3 regions of the Pseudarthrobacter sp. NPDC092202 genome follow, and region 1 is predicted to be linked to each of the others. Evidence: predicted binding sites of a transcription regulator. Region 1 holds the regulator's gene; each other region holds the start of a gene.
The links. The regulator Rex, encoded in region 1, represses fermentation and respiration genes when NADH is low (regulators of the CRP and FNR family bind a similar motif). The targets are predictions, from matches to a motif close to CTTGTGAANNNNTTCACAAG.

Region 2: a site for Rex is predicted at 1,991-2,010, ahead of ACIQF4_RS19160 (queuosine precursor transporter). Genes of this name have one in related genera too.
Region 3: a site for Rex is predicted at 2,183-2,202, ahead of ACIQF4_RS06150 (glyceraldehyde-3-phosphate dehydrogenase). Genes of this name have one in related genera too.

The regions. Positions count from the first base shown of each region.
Region 1 is NZ_JBIVRG010000004.1:294,489-299,271, forward strand. It holds gene ACIQF4_RS09470 (helix-turn-helix domain-containing protein) at 104-316, shown strand; gene ACIQF4_RS09475 (30S ribosomal protein bS22) at 466-564, shown strand; gene ACIQF4_RS09480 (HAD family hydrolase) at 639-1,457, opposite strand; gene ACIQF4_RS09485 (glutaredoxin family protein) at 1,557-1,811, shown strand; gene ACIQF4_RS09490 (redox-sensing transcriptional repressor Rex) at 1,931-2,635, shown strand; gene ACIQF4_RS09495 (hypothetical protein) at 2,691-3,482, opposite strand; gene ACIQF4_RS09500 (hypothetical protein) at 3,592-4,059, opposite strand; gene ACIQF4_RS09505 (YceI family protein) at 4,201-4,749, opposite strand.
Region 2 is NZ_JBIVRG010000018.1:22-4,804, forward strand. It holds gene ACIQF4_RS19150 (TIGR01777 family oxidoreductase) at 352-1,266, opposite strand; gene ACIQF4_RS19155 (TetR/AcrR family transcriptional regulator) at 1,293-1,949, opposite strand; gene ACIQF4_RS19160 (queuosine precursor transporter) at 2,134-2,877, shown strand; gene ACIQF4_RS19165 (dienelactone hydrolase family protein) at 3,010-3,759, opposite strand; gene tgt (tRNA guanosine(34) transglycosylase Tgt) at 3,839-4,783, opposite strand, start outside.
Region 3 is NZ_JBIVRG010000002.1:587,968-592,750, forward strand. It holds gene ACIQF4_RS06140 (HNH endonuclease family protein) at 1-92, opposite strand, end outside; gene ACIQF4_RS06145 (hypothetical protein) at 207-416, opposite strand; gene ACIQF4_RS06150 (glyceraldehyde-3-phosphate dehydrogenase) at 492-1,970, opposite strand; gene ACIQF4_RS06155 (TspO/MBR family protein) at 2,226-2,771, opposite strand; RNA gene rnpB (RNase P RNA component class A) at 2,818-3,209, opposite strand; gene ACIQF4_RS06165 (YaaA family protein) at 3,266-4,030, shown strand; gene ACIQF4_RS06170 (zinc ribbon domain-containing protein) at 4,110-4,783, opposite strand, start outside.

The DNA of each region.
Region 1 (4,783 bases):
AGTATCTAGATAGGTGGTTGGTGGATGGCTCAGCATCGGAACACCGCATTGGCACGTACCTGGGGTCACTGTTGTCCATCCGTCAGCAAAGGAATATAGGGAAATGTCGGCAGAACAGAACTTCTCCAACGCGAAGTTCCTGACCGTGGCTGAAGTAGCCCAGGTCATGCGCGTCTCCAAAATGACCGTGTACCGGCTGGTGCACTCCGGCGAGATGCCGGCAGTGCGCTTCGGCCGCTCCTACCGGGTTCCGGAACAAGCCGTCGAACAGTACCTCAAAGGTGCGGTAGTGGACGGTCACACCGAGACAGCCTGAGCAGCTGTCCGTAGCCGCCTCCCGGAAGCGGTACCCTGTTAAGGAACGTTTTACGTCATTGTAAGAATCTGTCAGTTGTTCAGTTCGTAGCTCTGTCCACGAACAATTTCCATCAGACAGGTACTGCATCTAGTTTGTAAGGAACTTACGTGGGTTCAGTTATTAAGAAGCGTCGCAAGCGTATGGCCAAGAAGAAGCACCGCAAGCTGCTTCGCAAGACCCGTCACCAGCGCCGCAACAAGAAGTAGAGATACTTCGAACAGCGCGGAAATGCCCGTCGCCTTCCGAGGCGGCGGGCATTTCTTTGTGCTGGCACCCCAACCTAGATGCGCGGGCCGCGCATGCGGGCGAAGCCCTTCCAGAGCCCGTAGACGGCGCCGCCGGCCGTTGCGGCTTTGAGCCCGAAGGTGGCCGCGCGCCGGCCGGACCGGAAATCGTAGACCGGCCAGTTGTTGTCCCGGGCGTGCCGGCGCAGGCGGGCATCCGGGTTGATGGCCACCGGGTGGCCCACCAGCGTCAGCAGCGGAATGTCGTTGTAGGAGTCGCTGTACGCCCAGCAGCGCTTGAGGTCCAGGTCCTCGGCGTCGGCCACGGCCTGGACGGCAACCGCCTTGGCCGAGCCGTGCAGGATGTCACCCACCAGCCGCCCGGTGTACATGCCTTCGGAAATTTCGCCTACGGTCCCCAGGGCGCCGGTCAGTCCCAGGCGGGTGGAGATCACCGTGGCCACCTCGATGGGGGTGGCCGTCACCAGCCACACCCGCCGGCCCACGCGCAGGTGCTGCTCCGCCAGCGCTTTGGCGCCGGGCCAGATGCGGGAGGCGATCATCTCGTCGTAGACCTCTTCGCCGAGCGCCTTGATGTCATCCACCGTAATCCCTGCGGCCAGCGTCAGTGCGGAGTCACGGACGGCATGGACATCGTCCATGTTTTCCCCGCGGGCCACGAACTTGAACTGCTTCCACGCGAAGCCGGCGGCCTGGGCCATGGTGAACGCCCCGCGCTGGTGCATCTTCCTGGCAACGTGGAAGAGGCTCGCGCCGCGCATCAGGGTGTTGTCCACATCGAAGAACGCCGCCTCGCCCGGTTGCGGCGCAGCAACCGGCTTGGTGACTACGGCAACGTACTTCTCCTCGGGCATGCAGTCGAGTCTAGTCAATCCGCTGTTCAATCCCGGTTTAGCCTTGTTCCCACAGGCCCGGCGTCGCGGGTGCCGTGGGAACGGGGCTACGGTTAAGGCATGGCCACACCCCGCGTTGTCCTGATCACCAAGGCAGACTGCCACCTTTGCGAAGACGCGCGCGACGCCGTCAGCCGGGTTACGTCCTCGCTGGGACTTCAGTGGTCCGAGGAGTTGGTGGACAACCAGCCGGAACTCCGTGAACGCTACGCGGAAGAAATCCCGGTGGTTCTGGTGGACGGGGTGCAGCGCGATTTCTGGAAAATCGACGAAGCCCGGCTGGAACGCGTGCTCCAGCGGGCCATGGCACAGTAGGGGAGCAGCACCCGGTATGGCGCGGTCCAGAGTCTTCCCTGCATCGGTGGCACCTGCTTTGATGGCATTGCCGGTTGGGCCCTAGAGTGGAGTCACAACGCGATGCGAGGGAGGGGCTGGTGGCTTCGCTGGATTCAACCCCCCAGGCTGTCCCGGACCTGCCGGAACCTGCGGGCACGGCAGCCAAACAGATTCCGCCCGCTGCAGTGGCCCGGCTGACCCTCTATCTTCGTGCCCTCAATACACTCCTGGCAGAGGGAGTGGAACGGGTCTCCTCAGAATCCCTTGCCGAAGCCTCAGGCGTCAGCTCCGCAACGCTCCGCAAGGACCTCTCCCACGTGGGCTCCTACGGCACCCGCGGAGTCGGTTACGAGGTGCAGTACCTGAGCCGGCACATCGCCGCTGCCTTGGGACTCACCCATGACTGGAAAGTGGCCATCGTCGGCGCCGGCAACCTGGGCAAGGCCCTCGCACGGTATGGAGGCTTCGAATCCCGGGGCTTCGACGTCGTGGCCATCTTTGATGCGGACCAGATGGTGGTGGGCAACGAGGTGGGCTGGCTGCGCGTCAGCGACGTGGCGGATCTGGAAACGGTGCTGCACCGCACCGGGGCCAATATGGTGGTCCTTGCCCTTCCCGCCTCGGTTGCCCAGGATGTGTGCGACCGTGTGGTGGCGGCCGGGGTCCGCAGCGTCCTGAGTTTCGCCCCGATCATGCTCCAGGTCCCGGAGGGCGTGAACCTCCGCAAGGTGGACATGGCAACGGAACTGCAGATCCTGGCCTATCACGCACAACGGGCGCAGGCCCCGGGGCAGACCGCCTAGATTCCGTCAGCGGCTGGTCCCGGTGCCCACGCCCGAAGGGTGGGAGTGCTTGGGGTTACCGGCCGTACGGGTTCCCCATGTTGCCGCCGTATGGGTTGGCGAACGGCTGCTGGCGGCGGAAATACGGAGCCGAGGCCGGCAGGTAGAGCAACACAATGGCCGCAATCCCCAGCAGGGTGCCGATGGTTGCGAAGCTGGGCGGGCCAAAGAGGCCGAAGATGGACAGTGCCGCGAAGACCGTGCCCGGGATCCGTGCCCAGTTCTTGCCCTTGCGGACGAAGAACGCCACCAGCAGGTAGAGGGCAAGGCCGATGATGGCAAACACCACCAGGGTTCCGGCGATGACGCCCTTCATATCCTCGTACGTGACTCCCGCCCCGCTGCCCTCGATCTGGGTCTCAAAGGCGTCGCGGAACATGGGATCGTCCAGCGTGGTCAGGCCGGTCAGCATCGAAATGACAAAGATCGCGGCGGAAGCGATCAGCAACCAGAAGGAGATGTTGACCATCTGGGGAACGCCGGTGCTGCCGGTCGGCTGCGGCTGCTCGGAGGGATACTGCGCATAGGGGGACTGGCCATACGGCTGCTGGCCGTAGCCGGGGGCCGCGGGCGGGTTCTGCCCGTACTGCGGCGGGTTCTGGCCGTACTGGGGAGCGCCGGACTGGCCGTACTGCGGCGGGTTCTGCCCGTACTGCGGTGCGTTCTGTCCATACTGCGGGGTTCCGGACTGCTGCCCGTACTGGGGCTGGTTTTGGCCATACTGCGGTGCGTTCTGGCCGTAGCGCGGAGCCTCGCCGCCGGACTCGGGCTCGTTCGGAACGGGAGGCGGGACGGGGGGAGTGCTCATGGGCGGTCCTTTTGCGTGTCGGGTTCCAGGTAGGTCGCCGGGCTCGGTCCTGTCCCCTACCCCCAGCATCACTTAAGTCAACCGTACCCCCGGGCGGGCTCCTTGTGGGTCATTCGGAAGAGGTATTCCGGCCCGAAACCGCTGCGAACCATGCCTGGGAATTCGGCAGCCACAGAAGGACCGTTGCCGCCAGGCTGACAAGGAAGGCTGTCCAGTTTCCGGCACCCTGCCCCATGCCTGCCGCCGTATTCACCGCGGCCAGGACCAGGGTGATCCCAGCCAGTACCGTCAGGGCCACCCTGGCCCACTGCCGGCCGGCCTTCATCTTGACCGCTAGAACCATCTGCGCGGCCCCCACGGCAGCGCCCAGCAGCATCAGTGCGACGACGGCTGCAGCGGCCGCGGGCGCTGCGGCAAAGAGCACCAGGGACGCCAGCATCCCCAGGAGTCCGCCCAGCAGGGCAAGGACCCCTCCCACAAACCAGATCCAGAACGAGACCTTAATCTCGGTGGGCCGGGCGGTAACGGAAAACAGCTCGGCGAAACCGTTCCGGGGTCCGCTGGGAGAGTTGCTCATGGCGTTCACTGTAGTCCCGTCCCTGGACACCCGCGGCGTGACGGTACTGCGCGCTGGCGGTGAAGAGCGGTGCGCTTAAAGGACGGCACCCCGGCGCCGGACTGCGGGAGTCCAGGGCCGGGGTGCCAATGAGGGAAAGAATTATGCCGCGGGAGCGATGAAGGCGAGCTCGAGGTTGATGGCAACCTTGTCGCTGACCAGGACGCCGCCGGTCTCCAGGATGGCGTTCCAGGTCAGGCCGAAGTCCTTGCGGCTGATGGTGGTCTCGGCGGAAACGCCTGCCCGGGTGTTGCCGAAGGGATCAACAGCCACGCCGTTGAACTCGGTGTCCAGGGTCACGGGGCGGGTGACGCCCTTGATGGTGAGGTCGCCGGTCAGTTCGTAGCTGTTGCCCTTGGCCACCAGGCCGTTGGAGACGAAGGAAATCTCGGGGAACTTCTCCACGTCGAAGAAGTCCTCGCCCTTGACGTGTCCATCGCGGTTGGCGTCGCCTGAATCGAAGCTGGCGGTGTTGATGGTGGCGTTGATCCTGGCGCCGGTGACGTCCTCGGGGAGGTCCAGGGTGGCGGCGGCTTCGGTGAACTGTCCGCGGACCTTGCTGATGCCTGCGTGGCGGACCGTGAAGCCGATCTCGCTGTGTGAGTTGTCGAGGGTCCAGGTGCCGGTGGTGATGTCTGCGGGAAGTGCCATGGTGATTGCTCCTTGGATAGGCGTGCTGTCGGGG
Region 2 (4,783 bases), on a different contig from region 1:
TTCCTGATCAGAGGGGCATTTCTGCGTCACGGCACCCGCTTGTCACCCAAGCTCATCGGTGGATCGAGGCTAAGCCCCACATCGAATACCACCGGGTGCCAATGAGGAAGAGAAGCGTCACCATGCCGGTGACGATGCCGGCCCCACCTATAGCGAGGATGTGAATCCATTGGTTGCGGACAGTCCGCAGAAGCATCCCCGCCAGAAGGGCCAGCGGCATGCCGAGTAGCAGGGCCGCTCCAATTGAGAATACGTACCCCGGGGGACCGAACGGCAGGCCAAAGACAAAGACAGTAAGGGCGGCGCCGAGGAGGAAGGCGGCGGGGCCGAAAGTCACCCTGTGCGGCCGGCTCACCTGGCTTTGGCGATCTGCTGGAGGGCGCGGCCCAGTTCTGGCTGGCTGTAGACGAAGCCCGCGTCCAGCAGCTTCTCCGGCTGGACCCAGCGGCTCTTCAGGACCAGTTCCGTCTCTGTCCGGATCAGTACGGCACCGAGCCGCAGGAGCCAGGCAGGAGTGGGGATGCCGAAGCGTGCCCCGTAGGCCCGGCGGACCATGCGCATCAGTTCGCGGTTTGTCACCACATCCGGCGAAGCCACGTTCACCGGCCCTGTGATGTCCTTTCGCGCATGCAGGAAACGGACGCACCGGTACAGATCCTCCACATGGATCCAGCTGAATTTTTGCGTGCCTGGTCCCATCCGGCCGCCGAGGCCCAGCCGGGCCAGGTTCGCGAACGGCCGCAGCGCCCCGCCGCCGCGGCCCAGGACGATGGCGATCCGCAGCGGAATCTTGCGTGTCCCCGGCGCCACGGCGGCGTCGAGTTCCGCTTCCCAGGCACGGGCAACGTCCACCGAAAATCCTGTCCCGAGTTCGCCGTCGCCTTCCGACTGCGGGCGGTCGACGGCGTTGCGGTAGATGGTGCCGGTGCTCGCGTTGAGCCAGGTGGACGGCGGCTGCCGGCAGAGTGCGATGGCACGGCCAAGTGCCGCCGTGGTGGAAACGCGGGACTCCAGTATGGCGGCTTTGTTCCGGTCGCTGTAGCGGCAGGAGACTGAGCGTCCGGCGAGGTTGACGAGAAGTTCCGCGCCGTCCAACGCGCGGGCCAGGCGGACGTCGTCGTCACCCCACGCGGCTGATGGTGCACCCTTGGCTCCTCTGCGGCCAATGGTGCGCACGGTCCAGCCGTCCTGCTCGAACCGGGTCCGAAAATACCTGCCAATGAAACCGGACGCTCCCGCCAGTACCACCGTCCTGGTGCCGCTCATTTTTCCCCCAATGTGTTTGTTTCGGTTTAACCGCGGATGCTGCGGCCCAGGCTCAGGAAGTCGTCCAGGATCCTGCCCACGCCCGGCATTCGTGCCAGTGAGAGCCCCCGTGTGATCAGCGGGACGGCGCCATCCACCAGCCGCCTGGTCCGCTGCTGTCCTTCGGAGGTGTCGTAAACCCAGAAGAGGGTGACGGCCATATAGCAAAGCCACAGCAGCTCCGGAAGATCGGACCGCAGTTTTTTAGGTGCGGGAGGTTTCGCCGCGTCGACCGCCGCGCGGAAGATGGCCAGCGACGCCTCGCGGGCCGCCGTTGAACCGGCGGCGAAAGGATTTACCGGGGACGTGGGGCGGATGGCCGTAGCTATGAAGTCGCCGCCAAACCGGTGGTAGGGGGCCATGGCATCCAGGCCTGTGTGGAGGGTGGCCTTGAGCCGGCCGGTGAGGTCGGTAGCATCCTCGAGCGCTTCGGCAGCCCTGGCCGCATGCTCCGCCTGTACCTGCAGATACAGCTCCTGGACCAGGTCATCCTTTGATGCGAAGTAGTAGTAGGCATTGCCCACCGAGATGCCGGCCTCGGCTGCGATGGCCCGCATGGTGGTCTTGGCGAAGCCGATCTCCCGGAACATCCGCAGTGCGACGTCGGCCACCAGTTGGCGCGTCTGCTCGCTCTTTACGGTCATGGACTTCCCTCAATTTGAACGTGTTCAAGAAAAGTACCACATATTTGAACACGTTCAGATTGAGGCCCATCGCACTGCCGCACAGCGGCCGCTCCAGCAGTGGGAGAATTGGGGGACAGTGCTAATACAGCCGGTGTTCCCGCCCTTCGGGTACCGAGCGAACCACTACGAACGGACCTCCGCAATGACCCCAGCTTCAGGCCACCACGCCCTGCCCCAAACCCCTCCAGTTCCGGACCGCCCCCGGTTCGCCTCAATCGGCTCCCCGTACTTCGGCATCATGCTGGCGGTCATGGCCGTGGTGCTGATCCTGTCCAACATCGGGGCGTCCAAGGGCGTGGCCATAGGGCCGATTATCACGGACGGCGGCTTCTTCCTCTTCCCGCTGGCGTACATCCTGGGAGACGTCATCAGCGAGGTCTATGGCTTCAAGGTGGCGCGTAAAGCCATCCTCACCACTTTTGCGCTGTCCGTCTTCGCATCGCTTTGCTACTGGGCGATCATTGCCCTTCCCGGCTTCGATGACGAGTTCGGAACGTCCAAGCAGGCCGCACTGGAGGGTGCGCTCGGCCCGGTCCCGCAGATTGTGCTGGCATCGCTGCTGGCCTTCCTGGCCGGGCAGACCATCAACTCCTGGATCATGGTGCGGATGAAGGCGCGCTCCGGCGAGAAGTCCCTGTGGGCCCGCATCATGGGCTCCTCGGTGGCCGGCGAGTTCGTGGACACCCTGATCTTCTGCAGCATCGCCGCCTCGGTGATCGGAATAACGGATGCCGCGACCTTTGTGAACTACGTGGTGGTGGGCTTTGTGTACAAGACGCTGGTGGAGTTCATCCTGGTCCCGGTGACGTCGCTGGTGATCCGGTGGGTGAAGAAGCGGGAACCCAGTTACGGGGTCCCGGCGGCAGCGGTGACGAACGCCGCTTAGCCGCCGCCCGGCGTCGTACCTTCCCCCTGCAGCGGGATCGCCGGAATGCTGCGGGCTCGCCGGAACGCACCGGCGAACTCGCCTTGTTCCGGCGATTTGGGCGACGTGCTACCGCCGGAACGCGCCGGCGGGTCAGCCCTTGAGCGTCCCGTCGAGCAGGGCCCGCAGCTCCCGGAAGTGCCGTTCCGTCGCCTCCTCGTGGAAGGCCGACGTGTCAGCCATGGAGTAGCCATGGGACGCGCCGCTGTAGACCTCGTTGCTATGCGCAAGGCCCGCCGCGTCGAGAGCCGCCCCCAGCCGGGCGACGGCGTCGGGCGGCATGCTTTGGTCATGGTCGGCGTGGCCGAACACGAACCGCGCCTTCGCCCGGCCCAGCCCCAGGTGCGGGCTGTCCGGCTCGTCTGTTGCCAGCCCTCCGCCGTGGAATCCGCCACAGGCTGCCACCACTTCCGGGTGTGCCGTGGCGGTGCGCACCGCGAGCCTGGCGCCCATGCAATAGCCAAAGGCTCCGACCGGACCCGGCGCAACGCCGTCGAGCGTTCCCAAGGCCGCCACCCAGGCATCGATGTCCGGCAGCGCCTTGTCCGTGGTGAGGCGCCCCACCCGGGGAAAGGCCACCTTGCCGGCAGCCTGCCTGCCCTCCGGCGTGGCCATGTCCCCGCGCGGCGCCAGTTCCGCCGCTGTCCCTTCGCGGTAGAAGACGTTGGGTGCCAGGACCACATAGCCCCAGTCGGCAACGCGCTGGGCCATGTCCCCGATGCGCGGCCGCAGGCCGAAGGCGTCCATGTACAGGATGACGCCGGGGAACGGGCCGGTGCCCGTGGACGGGCGCGCCACCAGGGCATGGGCGGTGCCTTCAGCGGCAGGGATCTGGATCAGCATCGGCTCAGGATACCGGAGCAATGTACGACGGCGGTCCTCCGGGGGCGTGCCGCCGCTTGCCAGGGCGTGCGCCCGCAGGCTACGAGTAGTACTGCCCCAGCGTCTCCGCCTTGAAGTCGAAGAAGGTCCCGTCCTCGATGGCCAGGCGGGCATCATCCACCATCTTCACCACGAACCGTTCGTTGTGGATGGAGATCAGCGTGGCGGAAAGCATCTCCTTTGCCTTGAAAAGGTGGTGGATGTAGGCCCGCGAGTAGTTGGTGCAGGCGTAGCAGTCGCAGCCGTCCTGGAGCGGGCCGAAATCGCGCTTGTACTTGGCCCCGGAGAGGTTGAAGCGTCCCTGCGGCGTGTAGAAGGCCGAGTTTCGAGCCACCCGCGTGGGGGAGACGCAGTCAAAGGTGTCCGCACCGTTCTCGATGGCCGTGAAGATGTCGTCCGGCTCGGAGATGCCCAGCAGGTGGCGCGGCTTGTCCTCGGGCAGTTCCTCGTTGCACCAGCGGACGATGGTGCCCAGGTTCTCCTTCTCGAGTGCCCCGCCGATGCCGAAACCGTCGAACGGCATGGCGCCCAGGTCCCGGCAGGCCTTCCGGCGCAGGTCCTCGTACTGCGCGCCCTGGATCACGCCGAACAGGGCCTGGTACGGCTTGCCCGCCCGGGACGACGTCAGCCGGAAGTGCTCCTCGAGGCAGCGCAGCGCCCACAGGCGGGTGCGCTCCAGCGACTCCTCCTGGTACCTGCGGGAGTTCTGCAGGGTGGTCAGCTCATCGAAGGCGAACATGATGTCCGCGCCGATCTGGTGCTGCACCTGCATGGAAATTTCGGGGGAGAACCGGTGCCGGTCGCCGTTGAGGTGGCTCTTGAACCACACGCCGTCGTCGTCAATGTGGGCGAGGCGTTCCTTTCCGGGGGCGACGGCGTCATCCGGGCCGGGCGCGCCCGCGGCAGTAACGGTGTTCATGTCGATGACCTTCTTGAAACCCGAGCCCAGGCTCATCACCTGGAATCCGCCGGAGTCCGTGAAGGT
Region 3 (4,783 bases), on a different contig from region 1:
GCCAGTGCAGACACTGCCGCTGCTGCCAGGATTCCCCACGCCTGCCGGGAACGCCGGCGCGCCCGTCTGTACGAGGACCAGCTCACGGTCATGCGGTTCCTGGGCTTCCGGTGTTCTCATGCACCAGAAGAGCCTAGGACACCCGCCCGGCATGCCCGCCGATATCCACAGTGTTGAGGGCGAGTGAAAGGTCACACCGGGCGGGACTACTGCTCCCGCATCACCCTTCGAAGGTCTTCCTCGGCTATTGCCAGCAGCCCTTCCAGCTGGCGCACCCGGTCCGCGCCGGCGTCGCCCGTTTTGTACGCGGCCCGGGCGCCCTCAAGCAGCCGGACCGCCTCTTTGTGGTTGGCTTTGGCGACGTCAAGGGCGTGCTCAAGGGTTGTCTCGTGCTGAAGCGTCGAATCATTTTCCATGCCACCAGTGTGGTCCCGTTTCCCGGCTGATTCCAGCACCATCAGCCGGGAAATCGGGAGCGACCCGAAGGGAGCCTAGACAGCGATGGCAGCGAGGGCTGCTGCGCTTTCCTTCGCCGGGAACGACGGCGGGTTCACGCCTGCCATTTCCTCCATGACGCGGACCACCTGGCAGCTGTAGCCGAACTCGTTGTCGTACCAGACGTACAGCACCAGGTTCTTGTCGTTCGAGATAGTGGCAAGGCCATCAACGATGCCCGCGCGCCGGGACCCGACGAAGTCGGTGGACACCACCTCGGGCGAGTCGATGTAGTCGATCTGCTTGCGCAGGTCCGAGTGCAGGGACATTTCCCGCAGGTAGTTGTTGACCTCGTCCTTGGTGGTCCCGTTCTCCAGGCTCAGGTTCAGGATGGCAAGGGACACGTCCGGGGTGGGAACGCGGATGGAACTGCCGGTCAGTTTGCCAAGCAGCTCGGGGAGCGCCTTCGCTACTGCCTTGGCGGCGCCGGTCTCCGTGATCACCATGTTCAGTGCTGCGGACCGGCCGCGGCGGTCGCCCTTGTGGAAGTTGTCGATCAGGTTCTGGTCATTGGTGAAAGAGTGGACGGTCTCCACATGCCCATGGACCACGCCGAACTTGTCGTTGATCGCCTTAAGTACAGGCGTGATGGCGTTGGTGGTGCAGGACGCTGCGGACACAATCTGGTCCGTGTCCTCGATGGTGCCCTGGTTGATGCCGTGCACGATGTTCTTCAGGTCGCCCTTGCCGGGGGCAGTCAGGAGCACCCGTGCAACACCCTTGCTCTGCAGGTGCTGGGAAAGTCCTTCGGCATCACGCCAGCGCCCGGTGTTGTCCACGACCAGGGCGTTGTTGATGCCGTAGGCGGTGTAGTCGATGGTTGCCGGGTTGTCGGAGTAGATGACCTGCACCTGGACGCCGTTGGCCGTAATGGTGTTGGCTTCCTCGTCAATCCGGATGGTGCCTTCAAAGGAACCGTGCACGGAATCGCGGCGCAGCAGGCTGGCGCGCTTGGAGAGGTCGTTGTCCGAACCCTTGCGCACGACGATGGCGCGCAGCCGCAGGCCGTGGCCGCCGCCTGCCTTTTCGATCAGGAGGCGGGCCAGCAGCCGGCCGATCCGGCCGAAGCCGTAAAGCACCACATCGGTGCTGGTGCGGTCATCGCCGCCCCGCTTGCCTACGACGTCGGCCAGTTCCGCGCGGAGGAATTCTTCCAGGGTGGCGCCGTTGCCCTCTTCCTTGAACTTCTGGTTCAGCCGTGCAATGTCGATCGCTGCCGCTCCGAGCTCCAGGGTGGCCAGGGTGTTCAGGAGCGGCGCGGTCTCCTCCAGGAGGAGTTCGTCCTTGCTCATGCGGCGCGCAAAACGGTGCGCCTTGAGGATGTTCATAGTGGACTTGTTGATCAAACTCCGGCCATGGATGCTGGTCACCACGTTGTTTTCGCGGTACAGCCGGCCGATCACCGGAATCATGGCCTCAGCGAGGGCCTCGCGGCCCATCCACGTATCAAGACAAGAATCTGACGTCTGGCTCACAGAAATACCTTCCTCGGTTCAGCCGCATACGTCCTCGTACACGGTTGTCGGCCACCACATGTTGTGCAGGGGCACCTGCGCCCACGGGGGTCGGCCCCCGGGCGCCTGGATTACGCAAAGAAAAACCGCCGGCTGCGAACGCAACTCCGGCGGAGGAACTCCTGCGTCCGGATCCATTCTAAGTTGGCTGGCCTCCGCAAAACGGCCCCAGTCGAGTGAAATCACTCACAGGGAGGTCCGCCGCGGCGGGACCTGTCAATTGTGGATGGCCGAATAGAGATTGAGGCTGGACGAAAAAACCACCCAGGACAGATAGGGAAGCATCAACAGCCCCGCGGCAGGGCTGACCGGACCGAACCGCAGGATGAGGAACGCAACAGATATCCCCAGGCCGCCAATCACCAGGAAAGCCGTCCAGAGGGCAGCGGCGCCGAACAACGGAAACAGCCCGAAGAACGCCAGCGGCCACGCGGCGTTGAGCACCAGCTGGATGAGGTAGCCCGCCAGGGTGCCTCCCGTGAGGAACCCTTTGCGCCAGACCAGCCAGGCGGCCACCGCCACCGCGACGTACAGCAGCATCCACATGCTCCTGAACATCCAGCCCGGCGGCATCCAGGGGGCCTTTACCGACACCGCAAACCAGCCGCTGGAATGCAGGATGATGGGGACCGACGCGGCGGCCCAGGCGGCCACCGAAAGCGAAAAGAATCCGGCAAGGGCAAGAGCCTGCTGACCACGTCCGGGAAGCTGCTGCGGAGCGGGAGCACCGGGGTTGTCTTGCGGGTCATCATTTGCGGGCACGGTTCAGCATCCCCAACCCATCGTCCAAGGTCAAACCGGGAAAGAATGGATGGGTTGACCGATACGCCGGGTTCTGTGCTCCCGTTCCGTTACCGGCACGGGAGTAGCGGCCATCCATCTACGAACGCCGTTGCCGGCGCCCTCCAGCGGCCTACCCGGACACTCGGGCGGGCAGCCCTCAAACGTGTCCTGTCTGGCCTTGCTCCGGGTGGGGTTTACCTAGCCTTCCCGGTCACCCGGGAAGCTGGTGGTCTCTTACACCACCGTTTCACCCTTACCTGGTTCGTGCCGCTTTCAAACCGGCGCGACCCAGGCGGTCTGTTCTCTGTGGCACTGGCCTGCGGGTTACCCCGAGTGGGCGTTACCCACCACCCTGCCCTGCGGAGCCCGGACGTTCCTCGAGCCACTTGCGTGACGCGCGGCCGCCTGGTCAACCCATCCACCCCCAGTCTACCGGCGAGCTGGGACTTTCCCGCCGCCGGTAGGATCGGACGGTGCTGATTCTGCTTCCCCCTTCCGAAGGCAAGACACCCGCCGGCAGCGGTTCCGCCGTCGACTGGCCTTCCCTGAGCTTCCCGGAGTTGAACTCCTGCCGCGCCAAAGTGCTTGAGGCGCTGGGAACGGTGAGCGCCCACGAGGATGCGCTCGCGCTGCTGGGTGTGGGGGCATCGCTGAAGGATGACGTCCGGCGCAACACCCGGCTTCATGCCGAACCGGCGGCTCCCGCCCACCGGATTTATTCGGGCGTGCTGTATGACGCCCTGGGCTACAAAACCCTCACGGCTGGGCAGCGCCGCAAGGCCAACGAGTCCGTGGTGGTGGTTTCCGCGCTCTGGGGCGCCATCCGTTTTGGCGACAGCGTGCCCGCTTACCGGCTGTCCATGGGCACATCACTGCCCGACGTCGGCCGCCTCGCCCCGTTCTGGAAGCCGCAGCTTAGCGGGGCCCTTGCCGCTGCAGTGGAAGGGCACCTGCTGGTTGATTGCCGCTCCAGCACTTACGCGGCGGCATGGGCGCCGCCGGCGGCGCAGACCGTCTCGGTCAATGTGTTTACCGACGTCAATGGAGTGCGCAAGGTGGTGAGCCACTTCGCCAAGCACACCCGGGGCGAACTGGCTAGGCATTTGCTGGTGCGGCGCGGAAAGGCCCCGGCAACGCCGTCGGAACTCCTGAAAGCGGCCCGCGAAAAGTGGGACGCTGAGCTGGTGGACGGTTCCGCCCGCAAGCCGCACGCCCTGAACATCATCCTGCCGGGCTGATTCCCCGCCCCTCCCCAACCAGGTAGCGCTAAGTGTCGTTATGAGCCGCCAAAACGACACCTAACGCTACTTACTTAAGTCAGGCCCACTCGTCGGACCGGACCAGGATGGCGCCGGAGTCCGGGCAAAAGACGATGTCGTCGGCAGCAGCGGCTTTGATTTCAGCAAGGTCGCCCGGGCTGAGCTTCATGCCCGACGCCTCGGAGGTGCCGTGGAAGAGCCTGGCGGCGCCAACCCCGCGCCTGGCCAATGTCTTTTCGTAGATCGCCAGCATGCCCGGCTCGAGGCCGGCAGCGAATTCGGTGCGCTGGGCGCGGAGACCGCTGGCTTCCGCCTCCACCGTGGCCAGGTCCGCGTCCAGTTCGGCGCGGATGGTACCGAAGGATCCCTGGATGTCGTCCACTATCCCCTGCTGCCGGGCCTGGGTGGCCCGCAGGGAATCAAGGCGCTCCATCACCTCAAGTTCAATGTCCTCCAGGTCCGAGCGCCGTTTGTTGAGCGAGGCAATGTCCTTTTGGAGGGCCACCAGGTCCTTGGACAGGCCGGTGCCGCTGTTCAGCCGGGCCTCATCCCGCTGGATGCGCGAGGCAACCTGTTCCACGTCCGCCTCGGCACGCTTGAGTTCGGCTTCGGCGTCGTGGACGGCAACTTTCGCCGCGCCCAGTTCACCGTTGGCCACGGAGAGGGCAGCTTGAAGGTCCCTGATGCGCGGATCGTTTTCCAGCGCGCGGCGGCGGTTCGCGAGCGACTTCA